4 regions of the Rugamonas sp. GW822-FHT03B10 genome follow, and region 1 is predicted to be linked to each of the others. Evidence: predicted binding sites of a transcription regulator. Region 1 holds the regulator's gene; each other region holds the start of a gene.
The links. Region 1 encodes LexA, which represses DNA repair genes until DNA is damaged. Its sites were predicted from a motif close to ACTGTATNNNNATACAGT; they were not measured.
Positions count from the first base shown of each region.

Region 1 (5,297 bases):
TCCGTTCGGCATCCGTCCGCTGTGCCTGGGCATCAACGAGACCGAGCAGGGCGCCGAATACATGGTCGCCTCCGAATCGGTGGCGCTGGAAGGCATGGGCTTCCGCTTCGTGCGCGACATCGCGCCCGGCGAGGCCGTGTTCATCGACGCCGACAAGCAGCTGCACGCGCGCCAGTGCGCCGACAATCCGAGCCTGAACCCGTGCGTGTTCGAGTTCGTCTACCTGGCCCGTCCCGACTCCGTGATCGACGGCGCCTCGGTGTACGCCACCCGCCTCAAGATGGGCGAATACCTGGCCGAGAAGATCCGCCGCCAATTCAAGGATGGCGAGATCGACGTCGTGATGCCGATCCCCGATTCGTCGCGTCCGGCCGCCATCCAGCTGGCGCTGGCGCTGAACATCGAATACCGCGAAGGCTTCATCAAGAACCGCTACATCGGCCGCACCTTCATCATGCCGGGCCAGGCGGCGCGCAAGAAGTCGGTGCGCCAGAAGCTCAACGCCATCGCCTCCGAGTTCAAGGACAAGGTGGTGCTGCTGGTGGACGACTCCATCGTGCGCGGCACCACCAGCCGCGAGATCGTGCAGATGGCGCGCGAAGCGGGCGCCACCAAGGTGATCTTCGCCTCGGCCGCGCCGCCGGTGATCTACCCGAACGTGTACGGCATCGACATGCCCACGCGCGACGAGCTGATCGCCTACGGCCGCTCGAACGAGGAGGTGTGCCGCGAAATCACGGCCGACGCGCTGGTGTACCAGGACATCGACGCGCTCAAGCGCGCCATTTCCGACGTCAACCCGGAGCTGAAGAACTTCGAGGCCTCGTGCTTCGACGGCGTGTACGTGACGGGCGACATCTCCAAGGACTACCTGGACAAGCTGGAATATGCGCGCCACCACCCGAAGGCCGCGCCGGCCGAGGATGCGGCGCGCTCCCAGTTGAACCTGAACCTGGCCGCGACGGAAGGCTAAGTGCACACCCGGCGCCGGCAGCAGCCCGCGCCGGGTTTTTTGTATTCGGACCCGACGACATGAACGACAAGAAAAACTACGGCTTCACCACCACCATCCTGCACAACGACCGGCAGAAGGGCATCGAGCACGGTTCGCTGCACAAACCGATCCACACCTCGGTCGCGTTCGGCTATGGCGACGCGCGCCAGCTGGCCTCCGTGTTCCAGGGCAAGGAGCCGGGCTTCCGCTACGGCCGCCAGGGCAACCCCACCATCTCGGCGCTGGAGGACAAGGTCACCAAGATGGAGCAGGGCGTGGGCTCGATCTGCTTCGCCACCGGCATGGGCGCCATCGGCGCCGTGTTCCAGGCGCTGCTGCGGGCGGGCGACCACATGGTGTCGTCGTCCTTCTTGTTCGGCAACACCAACAGCCTGTGGCAGACGGCGGCCGGGCAGGGCGTGGACGTGGCGTTCGTGGACGCGACCGACGTGGCCAACGTGGAGGCGGCGCTGACGCCGGCCACCCGCCTGGTGTTCGTGGAAACCATCGCCAACCCGCGCACCCAGGTGGCGGACTTGAAGCGCATCGGCGAGCTGTGCAAGGCGCGCGGCATCCTGTACGTGGTCGACAACACCATGACCACGCCCTACCTGTTCCGTCCCAAGGACGTGGGCGCGGGCCTGGTGGTGAACGCGCTGACCAAGTCGATCGGCGGCCACGGCAACGCGCTCGGCGGCAGCCTGACGGACACCGGCGTCTACGACTGGAACCAGTATCCGCACATCTACGAGAACTACAAGAAGGCCGCGCCCGCGCAGTGGGGTCTGGCGCAGATCCGCGCCAAGGGCTTGCGCGACTTCGGCGCCTCGCTGGCGCCGGAGGCGGCGCACCACATCGCCGTGGGCGCGGAAACGCTGGCGCTGCGCATGGAGCGCACCAGCTCGAACGCGCTGGCGCTGGCGCGCATGCTGGAGGCCGACGCGCGCGTGGCGGCGGTCCACTATCCGGGGCTGGCGTCGCATCCGCAGCACGGCATCGCGGGCGAGTTGTTCCGCACGGCCGGTTCGCTGCTGAGCTTTGAGCTGAAGGACGGGATCGACTGCTTCGACTTCCTGAACCGGCTCAAGCTGGCCATCCCGGCCAGCAACCTCGGCGACACGCGCACGCTGATCATTCCGGTCGCGCACACCATCTTCTACGAGATGGGCCCGGCGCGCCGCGCGTCGATGGGCATCGCCGAATCGCTGATCCGGGTGTCGGTCGGCATCGAGGACGAGACCGACCTGCTGGACGACTTCCGCACCGCGCTGGCCGGCTGCTAAGCCACAAAAAAACGGGGCCGGAAATTGGGGGGTATCCCCATTTTCCGGCCCCGTTGTTATTCAGTGGTTCAGTGCCAGGTGCGCATCAGGCCCACGGCCAGGCCTTCGAGCGCGAATTCGTCCGCTTCGGGATCGACCTTGATGATCTTGAAGTCGGGATTCTCCGGCAGCAGTTCAATGGTGGCGCCGGTCTTGCGGTAGCGCTTGACCGTGACGTCGTTGCCGATCCGGGCCACGACGATCTGGCCGTTCTTGGCGCTGTCCACCTTCTTCACGGCCAGCAGGTCGCCGTCCATGATGCCGGCGTCGCGCATCGATTCGCCGCGCACCTTGAGCAGGAAGTCGGGCTTGGCCGAAAACAGGGCCGGGTCCACGCTGTAGCTGGTCTCCAGGTTTTCCTGCGCCAGGATGGGCGAGCCGGCGGCCACCCGGCCGATCAGCGGCAGCGACATCATCACGGTGGCCGCCACTTTATGGGCCGCCGCTTCCGCGTGTTCGCCGAGCAGGCGGATGCCGCGCGAGGTGCCGGCCGCGATCTCGATGGCGCCCTTGCGCGCCAGCGCCTGCAGGTGCTCCTCGGCCGCGTTGGCCGATTTGAAGCCCAGCTCGTTCGCGATCTCCGCGCGGGTGGGGGGGAAGCCGGTGTTCTCGATGGCATCCTTGATCAGGTTGAGGATTTGTTCTTGCCGTGCGGTGAGCTTAATCATGGGGGCGCCAGGGGCTGTGGATATAGACAGTCTGTATTTTTGTACAGTAGCGTCCCGTTGGCAAGAGCAATTCCTTGCTTTGAGCGAAATAATATGAAAAAAACCCGCGCGGGGGCCGTCCTGGGCCGCGCGGCGCGGCAATCCGGCCCGCAAGTTGTGTTTTCACGGGAAAGCTGCTATAGTCGCGGGCTTACCTCTTCCCACACCTGTCTTGACGCCAGGGTGGGCTATTTTCACAGTCCTTAAGGGAGTTTGCATGCGTCACTATGAAATAGTTTTCATCGTCCATCCGGACCAAAGCGAGCAAGTGCCCGCCATGATCGAACGTTACAAAGCCAGCGTAACCACCCGCGGCGGTTCGGTCCACCGTGTTGAAGATTGGGGCCGTCGTCAGATGGCTTACTCGATCCAGAAACTGGCCAAAGCACACTACATCTGCATGAACATCGAATGCGACAACGAGACCCTGGTCGAGCTGGAAACCGCGTTCAAATTCAATGATGCCGTGCTGCGTCACCTGACCGTCAAGATGAAGAAAGCGGAAACCGCTCCTTCGCCAATGATGAAGTCGGTACAACGTGAAGATGCAGCGAAATCCCATCGCGCTGAAGCTCCAGCGGCCGCCGCCGCTCCTGCAGCCTAAATTGCGCAGGAATCCGAGCTGAACGAACTCCGGTTCACTGCCCTCATCGCCGAGCGGGACGCCATCAGGTTCACCCCGGCCGGCATGCCGATCGTCAATGCTGTACTCCAGCACCGGTCGCAGCAGATGGAGGCGGGCATCGCCCGGTTGAGCGAGTTTGAAGTGTCCGCGGTCGCCGCGGGCGAGATTTCGACCCGTTTCAGCCAGACCCCGCTGGGGGGCGTGTATCAGTTCACGGGATTTCTGAACAAGAAAAGCCGCAATAGCAAAAGCCTGGTATTTCACATCATTGATTTTCGTGCTGTCGCAGACAGCGCACCCATTTAGATACAGGAGCCTAAAATGGCATTCGGTAAAAAGTTCGACAAAAACAAGCTCAAGCTGAAAGAAAAGCGCAAGCAACAAAACCCACTGTTCAAACGTAAGAAGTTCTGCCGCTTCACGGCCGCTCACGTGGAACAAGTGGACTACAAAGACGTAGACACGCTCAAGGACTTCGTCCAGGAAAACGGCAAGATCATGCCAGCACGTCTGACCGGTACCAAGGCGCACTACCAGCGCCAGGTTGACACCGCAATCAAGCGCGCCCGCTACCTCGCGCTGCTGCCATACACCGATCTGCACAACGCTTAATCGCGTCGTCTAGATAATCCTGGAGAGAACTATGCAAATCATTCTGTTGGAAAAAGTCGTCAACCTGGGCAACCTGGGTGAAGTCGTTAAAGTTAAAGACGGTTACGCACGTAACTTCCTGATCCCGCAAAAAATGGCCCGCCGCGCTACCGCGTCGGCCGTGGCGGAATTCGAAGTCAAGCGCGCTGAACTGGAAAAAGCCGCTGCCGCCAAGCTGGCCGCTGCCCAAGCCCAAGGCGAGAAGCTGAACGGCATGACCGTGACCGTGTCGCAAAAAGCGGGCGTGGACGGCCGTCTGTTCGGCTCCGTGACCAACTTCGACATCGCTGAAGCGCTGACCAAAGCTGGTTTCGCCGTTGAAAAAGCTGCCGTGCGCATGCCTACCGGTCCGCTGAAGACCGTCGGCGAGCACCCAGTGACCGTCGCTCTGCACACCGACGTGGTGGTGGAAGTGACCGTTGCTGTCGTGGGCGAAGCTGCCTAAGTAGCACCGCCTATGCGCGGGCGGCGACGCCCGCCGCAGAGCAATAAAAAAAAGCCGGGTTCGCCCGGCTTTTTCTATGGGGCGTCTAACTGGTTGATTTTGCAAGATATTGCCTTGCAGCACCGCCTTTCGCGGCGCCCGGTGACATTAGCCCTTTTTTGTAGGCAAGCTACGAAATTTTTTCTCGTCAATAATTTTTGGCGGCTGACTATGCAGGTATAATTCGCGCCATGAACGCCCCCCCAGATCCACAAGTCGATTCGCTCCGCATCCCACCGCACTCCATCGAAGCAGAACAGTCTGTGATCGGTGGCTTGTTGCGCGACAATGCGGCGTTCGACCGCATCGCCGACTTCATGCATGCGGAAGACTTTTACCGTTATGACCACCGTTTGATCTTCGAACAGATCGTGCGGCTGATCAACGCATCCAAGCCGGCCGACGTGATCACCGTGTTCGAGGCGCTGACCCAGCTCGGCAAGGCGGACGACGTGGGGGGCTTGAGCTATCTGAACGCGATGGCGCAAAACACGCCATCGGCGGCCAACATCCG
Region 1 covers NZ_JBXANP010000030.1:13,047-18,343, reverse strand. The annotation lists gene purF (amidophosphoribosyltransferase) at 1-973, shown strand, start outside; gene AC1RQG_RS26470 (cystathionine gamma-synthase family protein) at 1,033-2,277, shown strand; gene lexA (transcriptional repressor LexA) at 2,346-2,984, opposite strand; gene rpsF (30S ribosomal protein S6) at 3,241-3,627, shown strand; gene priB (primosomal replication protein N) at 3,646-3,954, shown strand; gene rpsR (30S ribosomal protein S18) at 3,970-4,260, shown strand; gene rplI (50S ribosomal protein L9) at 4,292-4,744, shown strand; gene AC1RQG_RS26440 (replicative DNA helicase) at 4,975-5,297, shown strand, end outside.

Region 2 (5,297 bases), on a different contig from region 1:
CTCCCCCATGCCCCCCTGTCGCTGGACATGGCGCCCCTGCGCAGCGAATTCCGCAACGCCGACGCCGAGCGCCAGTTCCAGCTGCACCACCTGGCCGACACCCAGGCCCAGTTGCGCGTCACGTTCCTGTTCTGCTCGTTCTTCTACCTGGCCTTCGCCGTCACCGACGTGATGTGGATGGGCTACACCAGCCACAGCGCGCTGCTGGTCGGCGTGCGGCTGCTGGTGGTGGCCATCGCGCTCACCAGCCTGCTGCTGTTGCGCCGCTATCCGCGCTCGCTGGCCACGGCCCGCGTCGTCGCCACCGTCACCGAGGCGGCCGCGTGCGCGGGCTTCCTGCTGATCGCGGCGTGGCGCTCGTCGGAATTCTCGCTGCATGCGATCTCGATGACCATCCTGATCATCGTGCTCTACATTTACATCCCGAACCGGATGCTGTACACGCTGGGCGTGGCCATATCGGCCACCATCGGCTTCGTGCTGCTGGCGCGGCTGCTGGGCACCATGCGCGAGGTGGAACTGGCCACCATGGCCACCCTGCTGGCGCTGGCCAATGTGTTCGGCTACGTGGCCGCGCGCCGCTACCAGCTGCTGTGGCGCGACGAGTTCCGGGCCCAGACCGTGCTCAAGAACCTGTCCGTGCGCGACCCGCTCACCGGCTGCTTCAACCGGCGCCACCTGCACGAGCAACTGCTGGAGACGGAACTGTCGCGCGCCCAGCGCTACCAGCTCAGCCTGACCGTCATCATGTGCGACCTCGACCATTTCAAGAACGTCAACGACAGCTTCGGCCACCACGGCGGCGACGCGGTGCTGGTGGCCTTCGCCGGCCTGATGCAGGCCATGACGCGCGACAGCATCGACAGCGTGGTGCGCTACGGCGGCGAGGAATTCCTGCTGATCCTGCCGGAGACGGATCTGCGCGGCGGCGTGCAACTGGCCGAGCGGCTGCGGCAGGCGCTGGCGTCCAATCCCGTGCCCCACGGCGAGCACATGATCCGGGCCACGGCCAGCTTCGGCGTGGCCAGCATCGACTTCGCCGAGCCCGAGAGCATCGCGGCCCAGCAAACCATGATCGCCACGGCCGACAAGCTGCTGTACGCGGCCAAGGAAGGCGGGCGCAACCAGGTCTGCGCGCTCCAGCTGCCATGACGCGCACGATGCCCACCCCACATCTGCCATCCGGTGCCAGGCGCCGGCCGTTGGTGACGGCGCTGGCGGCCGTCCTGCTGGTGGCCAGCGCCGCGCTGTGCGCCAAGCCCGCGCCTTGGTACAAATGGCGCAGCAAGATCGATGGCGCCACCGCCTGTTCGCAATGGCCGCTGGGGCCGGGCTGGGAGCGCGCCGGCGGCCCCTATCGCGATGGTCGTTGCGAAAAGCCCCTGGTTGTTAAATAATGGGGAGCAAGGACAATTCAGCAGGACCGGCTTCAAGCGAACGATAGCACCATCCCATCACCACGAGGAGAACCTATGTTTACGAATCCCGAACAATTTGCCAACGCAACGAAAGCCCTGTTTGAATTTCAACTTGAAACCTTCAACGCCCTGACCAACCGCGCGGTCCAAGGGGTGGAACAGGTGGTCGCGCTCAACATGTCCACCGCCAAATCGAACGTGGAGGACAGCCTGGCGGCCGGCAAGGCGCTGAGCCAGGCGCAGGATGCCAAGGCCGCCATGGAGCTGGCCGCCGCCCACGTGCAGCCGGGCATGGCCGGCGCGGCCGCGTACAACCAGCAACTGGGCGACATCATCGCCGAGATCCGCGAGGAATTCACGCGCGCGGCCGACGCGCACGTGGCCGAGGCCAAGAGCAACCTGAGCGCGCTGATCTACGACGTGACGAAGAATGTGCGTCCCGGCTCGGAGAACGCCGTGCAGATCGTCAAGACGGCCATCGACAACGCCTTCGCCGGCTACGAGCAGGTGACCAAGGCCACCAAGGAAGCCGTGTCGGCGGTCGAAGCCCAGATCGCCAAGGCTTCGGCCATCGTGGAGCAGAACACCGCCAAGGCCGCAAAAAAATAGCCCGCTCCGCAATTGGGGACGTAACACAATAAGCAATGCGTTACGTCCCCAATTCTTCAATTGTGCTGTGCAAGCGGCGCCGGACGCGATAGACTGTACATAGATACAGTTATTCCGCCGTCCGTCCTCCGCAATGATCAAAGTCCTGGAAAACCCGTTTTACTATCTGGACAACTTCCAGCTTGTCCTGAGCTGGATCGGCGAACGCTACGACGATCTGCTGACGGCCGACGAACGCGCCTTCCTCCATGGTTTCCCCGCCCTGCCCCGGACGGCCCGCGCGCTGTTCGTGCGCATGGTGATGCGCAAGGGCGAGCTGTTCCGCGCCAGCAAGCTGGCCTACGCGGAAATCGGCAACAGCATGGCGGCCGCCGCGCCGCTGGCCGAACAGGGCTGGATCGAGGCCGATCCCGTGCTCACGCTGGAGCAGTTGTTCGAGCTGCTGCAAAAGCCGGAGATCGGCCGCCTGTTCCAGCTCTCGCCGCAGGAAAAGACCCTGCGCAAGGCCGACCAGCTGGAAGCGCTGCGCGCGCGCCATGCGGGCGCCCACCGTTTCTCGGCCTGGCATCCGGACGCCGGCGACCAGGTCTACCACATCGTCACCCAGCCCCTGTGCGACCGGCTGCGCCTGATCTTCTTTGGTAACTTCCACCAGGACTGGACCGAGTTCGTGCTGTCCGACCTGGGCATCTACCAGTACGAGAAGGTGGCGTTCTCGCCGGCCGCGCGCGGCTTCCGCACCCGCCACGATATCGACAACTACCTGCAACTGCACCAGTGCCGCGAGCGCTTCCAGGCCGGCGAGGACGTGGCGGCCGTGCTGGCCGACCTGCCGCCCTGCGCGCCCGACAACGAATGGCTGCACAGCCGGCGCGACCGGCTGCTGTTCCAGTTCGCCCAGCAGCTGGAAAAGCAGCAGGACTGGGCCGCCGCCCACGCGCTGTACGCCGGCTGCACCTACCCCGGCGCCCGCGCGCGCGCCATCCGCGTGCTGGAAAAGGATGGCCGCCACGCGGATGCCTACGCGCTGTTGCAAGCGGCGTGGCGGCAGCCGGAGAGCGAGGCCGAACGGCTGCAACTGCTGCGCATGGCGCCTCGGCTGGCGCGCAGCCTGGGCCACGCCAAACCGGCCGCCGCCGCGCCCGTCCAGCCCCGCCGCATCGACCTGAGCCTGCCGCCGCCGGCTGAACCGAGCTACGTGGAACTGGTGGTGCGCGACCACCTGACGCGCGACGACGCCCCCGTCTACTACGTGGAGAACGCGCTGATCAACTCGCTGTTCGGCCTGCTGTGCTGGGACGCCGTGTTCAGCGCCATCCCCGGCGCCTTCTTCCACCCGTTCCACCGTGGCCCGGCCGACCTGCACAGCGCCGACTTCCAGCGCCGCCGCGCGTCCCAGTTCGCGGCCTGCCTGGCGCAGCTCGACGACGGCAGCTACCGCGCCACCATCGCGCACAACTTCAGCGCCAAGTACGGCATCCAGTCGCCGTTCGTGTTCTGGGAGGCGCTGGACGAGCGGTTGCTGGCCCTGGCGCTGGACTGCATCCCGCCCCGTCATTTGCGGCACGCGTTCGAGCGCATCCTGCAGGACGTCAAGGCCAACCGCAGCGGCTTCCCCGACCTGATCCAGTTCTGGCCGGCCGAGCGGCGCTACGCCATGATCGAAGTCAAAGGCCCCGGCGACCGCCTGCAGGACAGCCAGCAGCGCTGGATCGACTACTGCGCCGCGCACGACATGCCGGTGGCCGTCTGCTACCTCCAATGGGCGCAATGAGCACGGCGGACGCGATGGAGGCGACGGACGCGATGGAGGCGGCGGACGCAATGGAGGCGGTGGCCGCTGTGGACGCTGTGGACGCTGTGGCCGCGACGACCGGGCAGCGCTACACGGTCGCCGTGCGCGCGCTGTGCGAGTTCACGGCCAAGGCGGGCGACCTTGATCTGCGTTTCACACCCGCGCCCACGGCGCAGGAAGGCATCGCCGGCCACGCCGTGGTGGCCGCGCGCCGCGACGACGATTACCAGCGCGAGCTGCCGCTATCGGGCGACCACGGCCCGCTGCGCGTGCGCGGGCGCGCCGATGGCTACGATCCGCGCCGCCGCCAGCTGGAGGAAGTGAAGACCTATCGCGGCGACCTGGCGCGCATGCCGGACAACCACCGCCAGCTGCACTGGGCCCAGTTGAAGATCTACGGCCACCTGCTGTGCCGCGAACGGGGGCTGGAACAAGTGCGCCTGGCCCTGGTCTATTTCGACATCGCCAGCCAGAAGGAAACCGTGCTGCACGAGGACCACACGGCCACCGGGCTGCAAGCCTATTTCGAGCAGCAGTGCGGCCTGTTCCTCGCCTGGGCGCGGCAGGAACTGGCGCACCGCGCCGAACGCGACGCCCAGCTCAAGGCCATGCGCTTCCCGCACGCCACGTTCCGTCCCGGCCAGCGCCAGCTGGCCGAAGCCATGTACAAGGCCAGCAACCGCGCCTGCTGCCTGCTGGCGCAGGCGCCAACCGGCATCGGCAAGACCGTGGGCAGCCTGTTCCCCATGCTCAAGGCGAGCGCCGAACACGGATTGGACAAGGTGTTCTTCCTGGCCGCGAAGACGCCGGGCCGCCAGATGGCGCTGGACGCGGCGGCCATGCTGCGCCGCGCCGCGCCGCTGCTGCCGCTGCGCACGCTGGAGCTGGCGGCCCGCAACACGGCCTGCGAGCATCCGGAACTGGCCTGCCACGGCGAATCGTGTCCGCTGGCACGCGGCTTCTACGACCGCCTGCCCGCCGCCCGCGCCGCCGCGCTGCAAGTGGCCACGCTGGACCGGGCCGCGCTGCGCGAGGTGGGCCTCGCGCACCAGGTCTGCCCCTACTACCTGGGCGCCGAGATGGCGCGCTGGGCCGACCTGGTGGTGGGCGACTACAACTACTATTTCGACGCCGGCGCCATGCTGCATGGCCTCACGCAGATGCACGGCTGGAAGGTCAATGTACTGGTGGACGAGGCGCACAACATGGTGTCGCGCGCCCGCGCCATGTATTCGGCCGAACTCGAACACGCGTCCCTGCGCATGCTGCGCAAGGTCGCGCCGGCGGAACTGAAAAAGCCGCTGGACCGCCTGCACCGCCAGTGGAACGCGCTGGAAAAGGAGCAGCAGGAAGACTACCAGGCCTACCCCGGCCTGCCGGACAAATACATGGCGGCCCTGCAGGGCGTGGCCGGCGCCATCACCGACCACATGGCCGACCATCCGGGCCACGTGGACCCGGAGCTGCAATCGTTC
Region 2 covers NZ_JBXANP010000006.1:2,426-7,722, forward strand. The annotation lists gene AC1RQG_RS11515 (GGDEF domain-containing protein) at 1-1,152, shown strand, start outside; gene AC1RQG_RS11520 (hypothetical protein) at 1,161-1,397, shown strand; gene AC1RQG_RS11525 (phasin family protein) at 1,473-2,027, shown strand; gene AC1RQG_RS11530 (VRR-NUC domain-containing protein) at 2,161-3,801, shown strand; gene AC1RQG_RS11535 (helicase C-terminal domain-containing protein) at 3,852-5,297, shown strand, end outside.
Region 2: the regulator LexA is predicted to act here: its motif matches at 2,120-2,137, upstream of AC1RQG_RS11530 (VRR-NUC domain-containing protein).

Region 3 (5,297 bases), on a different contig from region 1:
GACAGCACGGCATAGGCCACTTCGCCGGTCTGCATGTCGAGCATGATTTCCTTGATGTCGCCCAGATCCTCATCGTTCTGGTTGTACACGTCCTCACCGATCAGCGTGTCCGCACCCATCAGGCGAGGGCCGGGGCCGCTCTTGTCCGAGTGCTTGTAGATACCGAAAATATCACGGTCCAGATAGCTCATGATGGTCTCCTTTTCGCATTGGTTAGTCGCCAAACGCCGGTGCCATCGGTCGTGCGAACGGCCGGCGTTCAGACAGGCGAAGAATAGCAGACGGGGGCGGGCTTGATGCGTGTCAACGGTGCGCGGGTCGGTGATCACAGCAGGAAGGCCAGCACCGCCACCGCCGTCGGCGGCAACGCACCCAGCAGCAGGCCCATGGCGCCGATCGAGGCGTCCTGGAAGCCGCGCCGCAGCAACGACACCCCGGCCGGATTGGGCGCGTTGGCGATCACGGTCAGGCCGCCGCCGGCCACGGCGCCGGCCACCAGCATGTATTGCGACTGGGCGGAGATGCCGTCGATCAGCGAGCCGAGATAGGTGAGGGCCGCGTTGTCGGTGATGGCCGTCAGACCGAGCGCGCTGAAGAACAGGGCCACCGGCGGCAGGCTGGAGACGATCGGTTGCAACCACCATTGCTGCATGCCGCCCAGCACCACCAGCCCCGCCAGGAAAAAGCCCACCAGCAAGCCCTCCTTGACGATCAGCGGTTGCTGGTAGCGTTCATACGCCTGCGTGAAACCGAGGAACAGCAGGAACACGCCGAGGAACAGGACCGGATGATGGCCGAGCACGACCACGGCGGCCAGGAAGGCCAGGTGGATGGCGGCCACGGCCAGCGGCACCGGCGCGTCGGCCGCGCCGGATGGCGGGGCGATCGCGCGCACGTGGCCGCGCAGCAGGAAGGTGACGACGCTGGCGTTGCACAGCACGGCCACGGCGGCCTTCCAGCCGAAGTGGCTGGCCATGTGGGCGCTGTCCCATTGCCAGGTGGTGGCCACCATCAGCACGGGCGGGGCGGCATAGGCCGTCAGCGTGCCGCCGATCGAGACGTTGACGAACAACACGCCCAGCGCGGCGTACTTCAGCCATTCCGGCATGTCCTGGCGGAACACGAGCGGCGCCAGCATCAGCGCGGCCAGCGTCATGGCGGCTGGTTCCGTGATCAGCGAGCCGGTCAGCGGCACCAGCGCCAGGCCGAACCAGACCAGCGCCAGTTCCGCGCGCAGCGGCACCAGCCGGGCCAGCAGGCGCAACGCGCGCTGCACGCTGTCGAGCACGGGCCGCGAGGCGGCCACCACCATCACCACGAACACGAACAGCGGTTCCGTGTACTGGCGTGTCTCGGCATATTCGATGGCGGCCTCGCCGCCCTGCAGCAGGGCCATGGCCAGCACCAGCACGAAGGCCCAGAAGCCGAACACCACTTCCACTTCGCCCAGCAGGTGGAACAGGCCGGCGTGGCGCGGGTGGCGGTGGGCCAGCACTTCGAACGACTTGGCGGCGAAGGTGTGCAGCAGCGCCAGAGCGAACAGGGCGGCGCCGATCAGTTGCATGGTATTCATGGCGGATGGGATGGTTGCGTGTATCGCCAGCATGTTACAGCATGGGCAAGGTTTCCAGTGTTAAAGCGCGACCCGAAGCGCACCCGGCCGCAGATAGTCCTTGCCAAAACGGGGCGCAAATAGTACTGTGTATTTATACAGTATTTTACCTCGCATCCCATGTCCCGTTCCGCTCCCATTGCCGCGCCCGAAGCCGTGCATCCGTCGTTATGGCTCGCTTCGCAACTGGCGCACAGCAGCACCCGCTGCGTCGATACGGGCTTCGCCGCCCTGTCGGCCCAGTTGCCGGGCGGCGGCTGGCCGCTGGGCACGCTGATCGATTTGCTGGTGCAGCAGCCCGGCAGCGGCGAGTTGCGTTTGCTGCGGCCGGCCCTGGCCAGCCTGGGCCAGCGTTCCATCGTGCTGCTGCAACCGCCCCACGTGCCGCAGGCGCTGGCGCTGGCCGCGCTGGGGGTGCCGCCGTCGCAGCTGATCTGGATACGCAGCGGCGCCAAAAGCGGCGACGCCCTGTGGGCGGCGGAACAGGTGTTGCGCAGCGGCTGCTGCGGCGCGTTGTTGCTGTGGCAGACCCACGCGCGCGGCGAGACGCTGCGCCGGCTGCACCTGGCGGCCCAGAGCGGCGACACCCTGTTCTGCATGCTGCGTCCGCTGGCGGCCGCGCAGGATGCGTCGCCGGCGCCGTTGCGCCTGTCGCTGCGGCCGGCGGCCGGCGGCATCGAGCTGGGCTTCGTCAAGCGCCGGGGACCGCAGCGCGATGCGCCGCTGTTCCTGCCCCTCACTCCTTCTTTGTTGCAGCGCCATGCGTCTCTGGATCGGCCTCTACCTGCCCCGGCTCCCGCTCGAAGTGTTCTGCCCGCGCTGGTCGGTTGACCAGGGCAGCGTGGTGCTGGAACAGGAGCGCGTGCTGGTCGCCTCGCCGCAGGCGCAGGCGGCCGGCGTGCGGCCGGGCATGCGGCGCGGCGGGGCGCTGATGCTGGCGCCGCAGGCCCAGCTGCACCAGCGCGCGCCCGCGCTGGAGGCCGAGGCCTTGCAGGCCGTGGCGCTGGCGCTGCTGCAATTCACGCCCCAGGTGGCCGAGGGCGAGGAGGCGACGCTGTTGATGGATGTGGGCGCCAGCCTGCGCCTGTTCGGCGGCGTGCGCGCCTTGTGCCGGCAAGTGCTGGCCAGTTTGCAGGCGCTGGGGTTCACGGCCGCGCTGGGCTGCGCGCCCACGGCGCGCGGCGCCTGGCTGCTGGCCCGCGGCGGCGGCGGGCGCAGCGTCAAGATGGCGACGCTGGAACGGCGCCTGGCGCGCCTGCCGTGCAGCCTGCTGCCGCCCGCGCGGCCCTACCTGAGCTGGCTTGAGGGCATCGCCTGCCTGACCGTGGGCGATTTGCGCCGCCTGCCCCGTCCCGGCCTGCAGCGCCGCTGCGGCCGGGCCCTGCTCGACATGCTCGATGGCGCGCACGGGCAGGCGGCCGAGTTGTTCGAATGGCTGGCCGCGCCCGACAGTTTCCGCGCCAAGGTGGAATTGTTCGACCGGGTCGAGCATGCGGAAGCGCTGCTGTTCGGCGCGCACCGGCTGCTGCTGCAGATGACGGGCTGGCTGTGCGCGCGCCAGTTCGCCGTCGAACGCGTGAGCCTGGCGCTCGAGCATGAGCGGGGCAGGGTGGCGCGGCCGCCCACGGTGCTGGAGATCGTGCTGGCCGAGCCCACCTGGCGCGCCGAGCACCTGCTGCGCCTGCTCAAGGAGCGGCTGGGCAAGCTGGTGCTGGAGGCGCCTGTGATCGGCCTGTGCCTGGAGGCGCCGCAAGTGCGGCCCATGATCGCGCCCAGCGCATCGTTGTTTCCCGAACCGGGCGGCAGCAAGGAAGACCGGCAGCGCTTGTTCGAATTGCTGGTGGCGCGGCTGGGGCCGGACAATGTGCTGCAGGCCGCGCCGCTGGCCGACTACCGGCCGGAGCTGGCCAACCAGTGGGTCAGCGTGCAGGAAAAGATACGTCCGGCCGACGCCCGCGCCCAGCTGCCGCCCGACATGCCCAGCCTGCCCCGGCCGGCCTGGCTGCTGGCCAAGCCGGTCGCGCTGCTGATGCGCGACCACCGGCCGTTCTACGGTTCACCGCTGAAAATGATGTCGGGTGGCGAGCGCATCGAAGCGGGCTGGTGGAGCCAGACCCAGACCCGCGATTATTTCATCGCCGAGGGCCAGGACCATGCGCATTACTGGGTCTACCGCGAGCGCCTGGCCAGCGCGGACGGACAGGCCGAGCCGCGCTGGTACCTGCACGGCTTGTTTGGTTAGCTGTCGGCCGCGTCGGCCGCAAGGGCCGCGCCGCTAGCCGAGCGCCCGTCCTTCGGCGACGAGGATCTCGTCCAGCCGGTCGCCGTCGCGCAGCACGAACAGCGCATCCATGCCGCGCTCCCTGGCCAGCGCCACGCCGTCGACCTGGCCCAGCACCATCAGCGCCGTGGCCCAGGCGTCGGCCAGCATGCAGCTCGGCGCCAGCACGCTGACGGCCGCCAGCCGGTTGAGCACCGGCTGGCGCAAGCCCGGATGCATGGTGTGGGCATAGCGCGTGCCAGCCACATCGACCCAGCGCCGGTAATCGCCGGAGGTGGCGATCGCCGTGTCGTGCAACTCCATCACGCCGCCCACTTCGCGCGTGCCGTAGGTCGGCTTCTCCACGGCCACGGTCCATGCGCCGCCATCGGGCTTTTCCGAGCGCGCCCGCATTTCGCCATCGATGCCGACCAGGTAGCGCTCTATGCCCCAGCCGTCGAGGCAGTGCGCGAGCTGATCCACGCCATACCCCTTGGCGATGCCCGACAGGTCCAGCGTGACCGGCGCCAGCTTGCGCACGCGCCGGCCCGCCTGGTCGAGCTCAAGTGCCGCGCTGGCCGCGTGGTAGGCCGCGCCATGCTGCGCCGCGCGCCGCGGCGATGGTGGTTGTTGCGCGGGGCCGAAGCCCCAGTCCTCCACCAACTGGCCCACCGCCATGTCGAAGGCGCCATGCGACAGCCGCTCGACCAGCAGGCCCGCCGCCAGCACCTGCGCCAGCTGTTCCGGAATGGCGGTCCAGCGATCGACGGGCGCCGCGTTCAGGCGGCACAGGTCGGAAGCCGGGTCCCAGCCCGACATCTGCCGGTCGACCTGATCGACGGCGGCGAACAGGCTGGCGCCCACGGCGTCCGCCGCCAGCGCCGGGCTGGCATAGAACACGGCGCTGTAGCGCGTGCCCATGGTGGCGCCATGGAGGCTGTAGCGCCGCAGCGCCGGCGCCCCAGGCTCAGAACACGTCTTCACGGTAGCGTCCCTCGTCCCGCAAGGCCTGCACGTTCAGCTTGAGCGGGGCGAGGATATCGTCCAGCGCCTGGCGCACGCTGCCGGCCATGGCCCGGCTGCCGCACACCAGCACCTGGCCCTGGTTGCCGATCAGCTGGCGCATGTTGTCGGCGTCCTCCACCAGGCGGTTCTGCACCCGCTCCCCGTTTTCCACCCGCGAAAAGGCCGTGTGCAATTGCGTCAGGCGGCGGTCGGCCAGGTAGTTGCGCAGTTCCGGTTCGTACAGGAAATCGGTGGTCGGATTGCGGCCGCCCCAGTACAGGTACATCGGGTGCTTGCCCGTGTTGTTGCGGATGAAGCCGGCGAGCGGACCGATGCCGGTGCCGGCGCCGATCAGGATCACCGGCGCCTTGCCCGAGGCCGGACGGAACTGCGGATTGGGCTGGATGAACAGCGCGACCC
Region 3 covers NZ_JBXANP010000019.1:73,424-78,720, forward strand. The annotation lists gene AC1RQG_RS23460 (PRC-barrel domain-containing protein) at 1-191, opposite strand, end outside; gene AC1RQG_RS23465 (putative Na+/H+ antiporter) at 326-1,573, opposite strand; gene imuA (translesion DNA synthesis-associated protein ImuA) at 1,733-2,443, shown strand; gene AC1RQG_RS23475 (Y-family DNA polymerase) at 2,373-3,854, shown strand; gene AC1RQG_RS23480 (FAD:protein FMN transferase) at 3,888-4,856, opposite strand; gene AC1RQG_RS23485 (PepSY domain-containing protein) at 4,840-5,297, opposite strand, start outside.
Region 3: the regulator LexA is predicted to act here: its motif matches at 1,698-1,715, upstream of imuA (translesion DNA synthesis-associated protein ImuA).

Region 4 (5,297 bases), on a different contig from region 1:
GCTGTCATTCGACGACAGAACTCATTATGATGTAAATCGAGTGGCAAGCATATGCCGCCAAGACGACCACGAGAGAGACATGAACACGCTGGAACAATCCGTACCGGCACGCTATTTCGCGATGCTGATGGATTACCTTGAATCGCACGGCACGCCGTGCCGCGACGCGCTCAGCGCGGCCCAGGTGCGGACCCTGAACGACCCGCTGGCCCTGCTCACCACCAGCCAGGTCGACACGCTGGTGCGCGAGATGACGCGCCTGACGGGCCGCCACGACCTGGGCTTCGAACTGGGCCGCCTGATCAAGCTCAATTCGCACGACGTGCTGGGCTACGCCATGATCAGCAGCCCCACCATCGACCACCTGCTGCGCCTGGTGGCGCGCTACTACCGGCTGATGTCGCCCATGTTCGTGTTCCGCTACCAGCGGCTGGGCGAGCGGGCCGAGGTCAGCTTCCAGCCGGTGGTGGCGATGAACGAGCCGACCTTGCAGTTTTACCTGGAGACGGTGGCGCTGTCGTTCCACGCGCAGCTGATGACGATCACGGGCAACAAGCTGGGGCCGTACGACGTGCACATGTCCATGCCCGAGCCGGCCCACGTGCAGCGCTACCGCGAGCTGGCGCCGGCGCGCTTCCATTTCGGCGCGGCCCAGCTGGGCGTCCATATTTCGATGAGCGCGGCCGGCTTCGACCAGCCCCTGCCGATGGCCGACCTGCGCGCGCTGGCCAAGGCCGAGGAACGCTGCAAGCAGCTGCTGCAGGAGATGACGGCGGCCGGCAAATGGTGCGACTGGGTGGCCATGATGCTGCGCGAGGCCGAGGACAGCCAGCCCACGCTCGACGAGCTGGCCCGCATCCTCAACATCTCCTCGCGCACGCTGGACCGCTACCTGGCCCGCGAAGGGGTCAGCTTCCGCGACCTGGCGCTGGCCATCCGCAACGAGCGGGCCTGCGAGATGCTCGCCAGCGGCAAGCACCCGGTGTCGCAGATCGCCTACCGGCTCGGCTACAGCGACATGGCCAACTTCAGCCGCTCGTTCAAGAAGAGCAACGGCGTGAGCCCGACCGCCTACATGGAGCAGCACCGCCCGAAACCGGGGTCAGGTCATGCGATCACGCAAGTTGTGTGATCGCATGACCTGACCCCGGTTCCGGGTTACTGGAACAATTCGCCCTGCACGGGCCGCGCCGCCGCCGGCGCGGCGCCGCGCGGCTCCAGCGTGCTGGCCCGCACGCCCAGCAACCGCAAGCGCCGCTCCAGCCCCACCCGCTTCAGGCCGGCGCGCGCCGCGTGCAGGATGGCGGCCGCGTCGTCCACGGCCTGCGGCACGGTGACGTTGCGGCTGACGATCTGGAAGTCGTCGAAGCGCAGCTTGATGCTGATGGTGCGGCTCACATACCCCTTGCGCCGCAAATCCTCGGCCAGCCGTTCGCACAAGGCCGTCAGGATGGCCGACAGCGCGGCCCGGTCCTGGCGCGCGTGCAGGTCGCGCTCGAAGGTGGTCTCGCGGCTGATCGATTTGGTCTCCGAGCTGGTGGCCACCTCGCGCTCGTCCACCCCGCGCGCGGCGTCGGCCAGCCAGCCCGCGTAGTGGTGGCCGAAGTGCTGCTGCAGCAGGGCGGGATCGGCGGCGGCCAGATCGCCGATGGTGGCGATGCCGAGCGCGGCCAGCTTGTCCGTCGCCTTGGGGCCCACGCCGTTGATCTTGCGCACGGCCAGCGGCCAGATGCGGGCCGGGATCTCGTCGTGCTCGAGCACGGTCAGGCCGTCGGGCTTGTCCAGGTCCGAGCAGATCTTCGACAGCAGCTTGTTGGGCGTGACGCCGATCGAGCAACTGAGGCCGGTGGCGTCGCGCACGGCCTGCTTGATGCGCGCGGCCAGCGCCACCGTCTCGCCCTCCACGTCCGTCAGGTCGATGTAGATCTCGTCGATGCCGCGGTCCTCGATGGCCGGCGCGATGGCGGCCACGGCCGCCTTGAACAGGCGCGAGAAATGGCGGTAGCGGTCGAAATTGACGGGCAACAGCACGGCGTCCGGCGCCAGTTTGGCCGCCTTCATCATGCCCATGGCCGACCCGACCCCGAGCGCCCGCGCCTCGTAGGTGGCGGTGGTGATCACGCCGCGCCCCACGTAGTCGCGCAGGCGCGCGTAGCGGCGGCTGCCGTCGGGCAGCTGCTCGGGGGCGCTGTCGCGGCCGCCGCCGATGACGACGGGCTGGCCCCGCAGATCGGGATAGTGCAGCAACTCCACGGAGGCGTAGAACGCATCCATGTCGAGGTGGGCAATGCGGCGCGCGCGCGCTGTCATGGTCGTGGCGATCGGCCGCCTGGGGCCGGATACTGTGAATACATACAGTATCGCCGCAAACGGCCCCGACCGCAAGAGCCGGCCCGGCCGTTCCCGGATCGCTTTTTCGCAACAGCCGACGCCGGTGCGGCCCGCCTTTCTCACCGGACAGGAACATGGCCATCCGGCAGCGGTGCTACACTGGGACCCAACTGAACGTTCGCGCCCCCATGTCCGTCCGCCCACCGCTGTTCACCCTCGTCCTGGCCCTGGCCGCCCCTGCGGCACCGGCGGCCGCCTATGTGTGCCCGCCCGTCACGCGGGTCGGCCTGAGCGACCTCGGTTACGCATCGTACCGCGAGGACGGGCACTACCGCGGCACGGCCGTGGACCTGATCGAGGAACTGGGCCGGCGCACCGGCTGCCGTTTCCAGTTCGAGTGGTATCCGCGCGGCCGGCTGTTCGCCGAATTCGGCGCCAACCGCATCGACATGGTGATGAGTTCCCTGCCCGACGCGGCGCGCGACCAGGCCGGGCGCTGGATGCCCTACAGCTATACCCGCTTCGAACTGGTGCTGAGCCGGCGGGCCGGCGGCGGCTACGCCAGCCTGGCCGACTTCGTCGAGCGCGGCACGGGGCGGCTCAACATCACGCGCGGCCTGTACTACCCGCCGGCCGTGCAGCGCCAGCTGGAACGGCTGCGGCAGGCGGGCCGGCTCGAATACGTGAACGATTTCGACACGGTGTTCCGCAAGATCCAGGCCGGGCGCGCCGACGGCACGCTGGCGCCGCCGGTGATCCACCTGTGGCACAGCCGGCGCCTCGGCGTGAGCGACGACTTGCGCCACGACGAAGTGGTCGAATCGCCGCGCAGCATCGCCGGCGCCTACGCCTCGCGCGCCAACGTGGCGCCCGAGTTGCAGCAAGCGTTCACGGCCGCGTTCCGCGCCATGGTCAGCGACGGCACGGTGCTGGCCATCTACGGCCGCTACATGGGCGCCGACATGGCCAGGCAAATCTTCGCCGGCGGCACGCGCGACATCCTCGACAGCTACCCGCCGTGACGGCGCGCCGCGCAATTATTTGCGAAATCCCTTGCGGAACGCGCCGCCCTGCTTGTAGAATACGGCCTCGTTCAGCAGTTGTGACCATGACTGCATGTTTTCAAGCGAGCATGGGTGCTTAGCTCAGTTGGTAGAGCGGCGCCCTTACAAGGCGTAGGTCGGGAGTTCGACCCTCTCAGCACCCACCATGCACCTGAAAACGCGGACGAAAAGGAGTGGTAGTTCAGTTGGTTAGAATACCGGCCTGTCACGCCGGGGGTCGCGGGTTCGAGTCCCGTCCGCTCCGCCAGCATTCCGCCGATGACCCGATGGGTTGTCAGCACACAGAGCAACAAACGTCGCAAACCGACGCCGCAGTTTGGAGCGGTAGTTCAGTTGGTTAGAATACCGGCCTGTCACGCCGGGGGTCGCGGGTTCGAGTCCCGTCCGCTCCGCCAACATCCCTTAAGGGCCCGACCATGTCGGGCCCTTATTCATTTCCGCGCTTGAAATAAAAAAAACGGGGCCGCAACCTGCGTTGCGGCCCCGCTTCAGCGTATCGGCGCGCGCCGCGCCTCAGGCGGCGTGGTCCGCGCGGATCAGGTGGTCGAAGGCCGCCAGCGCGGCCTTGGCGCCTTCGCCGACGGCGATCACGATCTGCTTGAACGGCACCGTGGTCACGTCGCCGGCCGCGAACACGCCGGGCACCGAGGTCTGGCCGCGCGCGTCCACCTCGATCTCGCCGTGGCGCGACAGGGCCACCGTGTCCTTCAGCCATTCCGTGTTCGGCACCAGGCCGATCTGCACGAACACCCCTTCCAGCTCCACCCGGTGCGCGGCGCCCGACACGCGGTCGGTGTAGCTCAGGCCATTGACCTTCTGGCCGTCGCCATGGATCTCGGTGGTCTGGGCCGACACCACCACGGTCACGTTGGCCAGGCTGCGCAGCTTGCGCTGCAACACGGCGTCGGCCCGCAGCTCGGCGCCGAACTCCAGCAGCGTCACATGCGACACGATGCCGGCCAGGTCGATGGCCGCCTCCACGCCCGAGTTGCCGCCGCCGACCACGGCCACGCGCTTGCCCTTGAACAGCGGGCCGTCGCAGTGCGGGCAGTAGGCCACGCCGTGGTTGCGGTATTCCTTCTCGCCCGGCACGTTCACCTCGCGCCAGCGCGCGCCGGTGGCCACGATCACGGACTTGCTGCGCAAGGTGGCGCCGCTCTCGGTCTGCACCTCGATCAGCTTGCCCGGCACCAGCTTGCTGGCGCGCTGGGTGTTCATGATGTCGACCTCGTAGTGCTTGACGTGCTGCTCCAGCGCGACGGCGAACTTGGGTCCTTCCGTCTCCTTGATCGACACGAAGTTCTCGATCGACAGGGTGTCGAGCACCTGGCCGCCGAAGCGGTCGGCCAGCACGCCGGTCTTGATGCCCTTGCGGGCCGCGTAGATGGCGGCCGCCGCGCCGGCAGGACCGCCGCCGACGATCAGCACATCGAACACGTCCTTCTTGTTCAGCTCGGCCGCCTGGCGGGCGCCGGCGTTCTTGTCGAGCTTGGCGAGGATCTCCTCCACGCTGGTGCGGCCCTGGCCGAAATGCTCGCCGTTCAGGAACATCATCGGCACGGCCATGATCTGGCGCGCCTCCACTTCCTGCGGGAACACGCCGCCGTCGATGGTGGTGACCTTGATGCGCGGGTTGATGACGGCCATCGCGTTGAGCGCCTGCACCACCTCCGGGCAGTTGTGGCACGACAGCGAGATGAAGGTCTCGAAGTTGTAATCGCCGTCGAGCTGGCGCACCTGCTCGCTCACGGCGTCGTCGAGGCGGATGGTGTGGCCGCCCACCTGCAGCAGCGCCAGCACCAGCGACGTGAATTCATGGCCCATCGGCACGCCGGCGAAACGCACGCCGATGTCGGTGCCGGGGCGGTTGATGCTGAACGAAGGCTTGCGCACATTGTCGTC
Region 4 covers NZ_JBXANP010000014.1:138,471-143,767, forward strand. The annotation lists gene AC1RQG_RS20520 (AraC family transcriptional regulator) at 80-1,132, shown strand; gene dinB (DNA polymerase IV) at 1,159-2,310, opposite strand; gene AC1RQG_RS20530 (substrate-binding periplasmic protein) at 2,520-3,353, shown strand; tRNA gene AC1RQG_RS20535 (tRNA-Val) at 3,466-3,541, shown strand; tRNA gene AC1RQG_RS20540 (tRNA-Asp) at 3,566-3,642, shown strand; tRNA gene AC1RQG_RS20545 (tRNA-Asp) at 3,714-3,790, shown strand; gene ahpF (alkyl hydroperoxide reductase subunit F) at 3,909-5,297, opposite strand, start outside.
Region 4: the regulator LexA is predicted to act here: its motif matches at 2,342-2,359, upstream of dinB (DNA polymerase IV).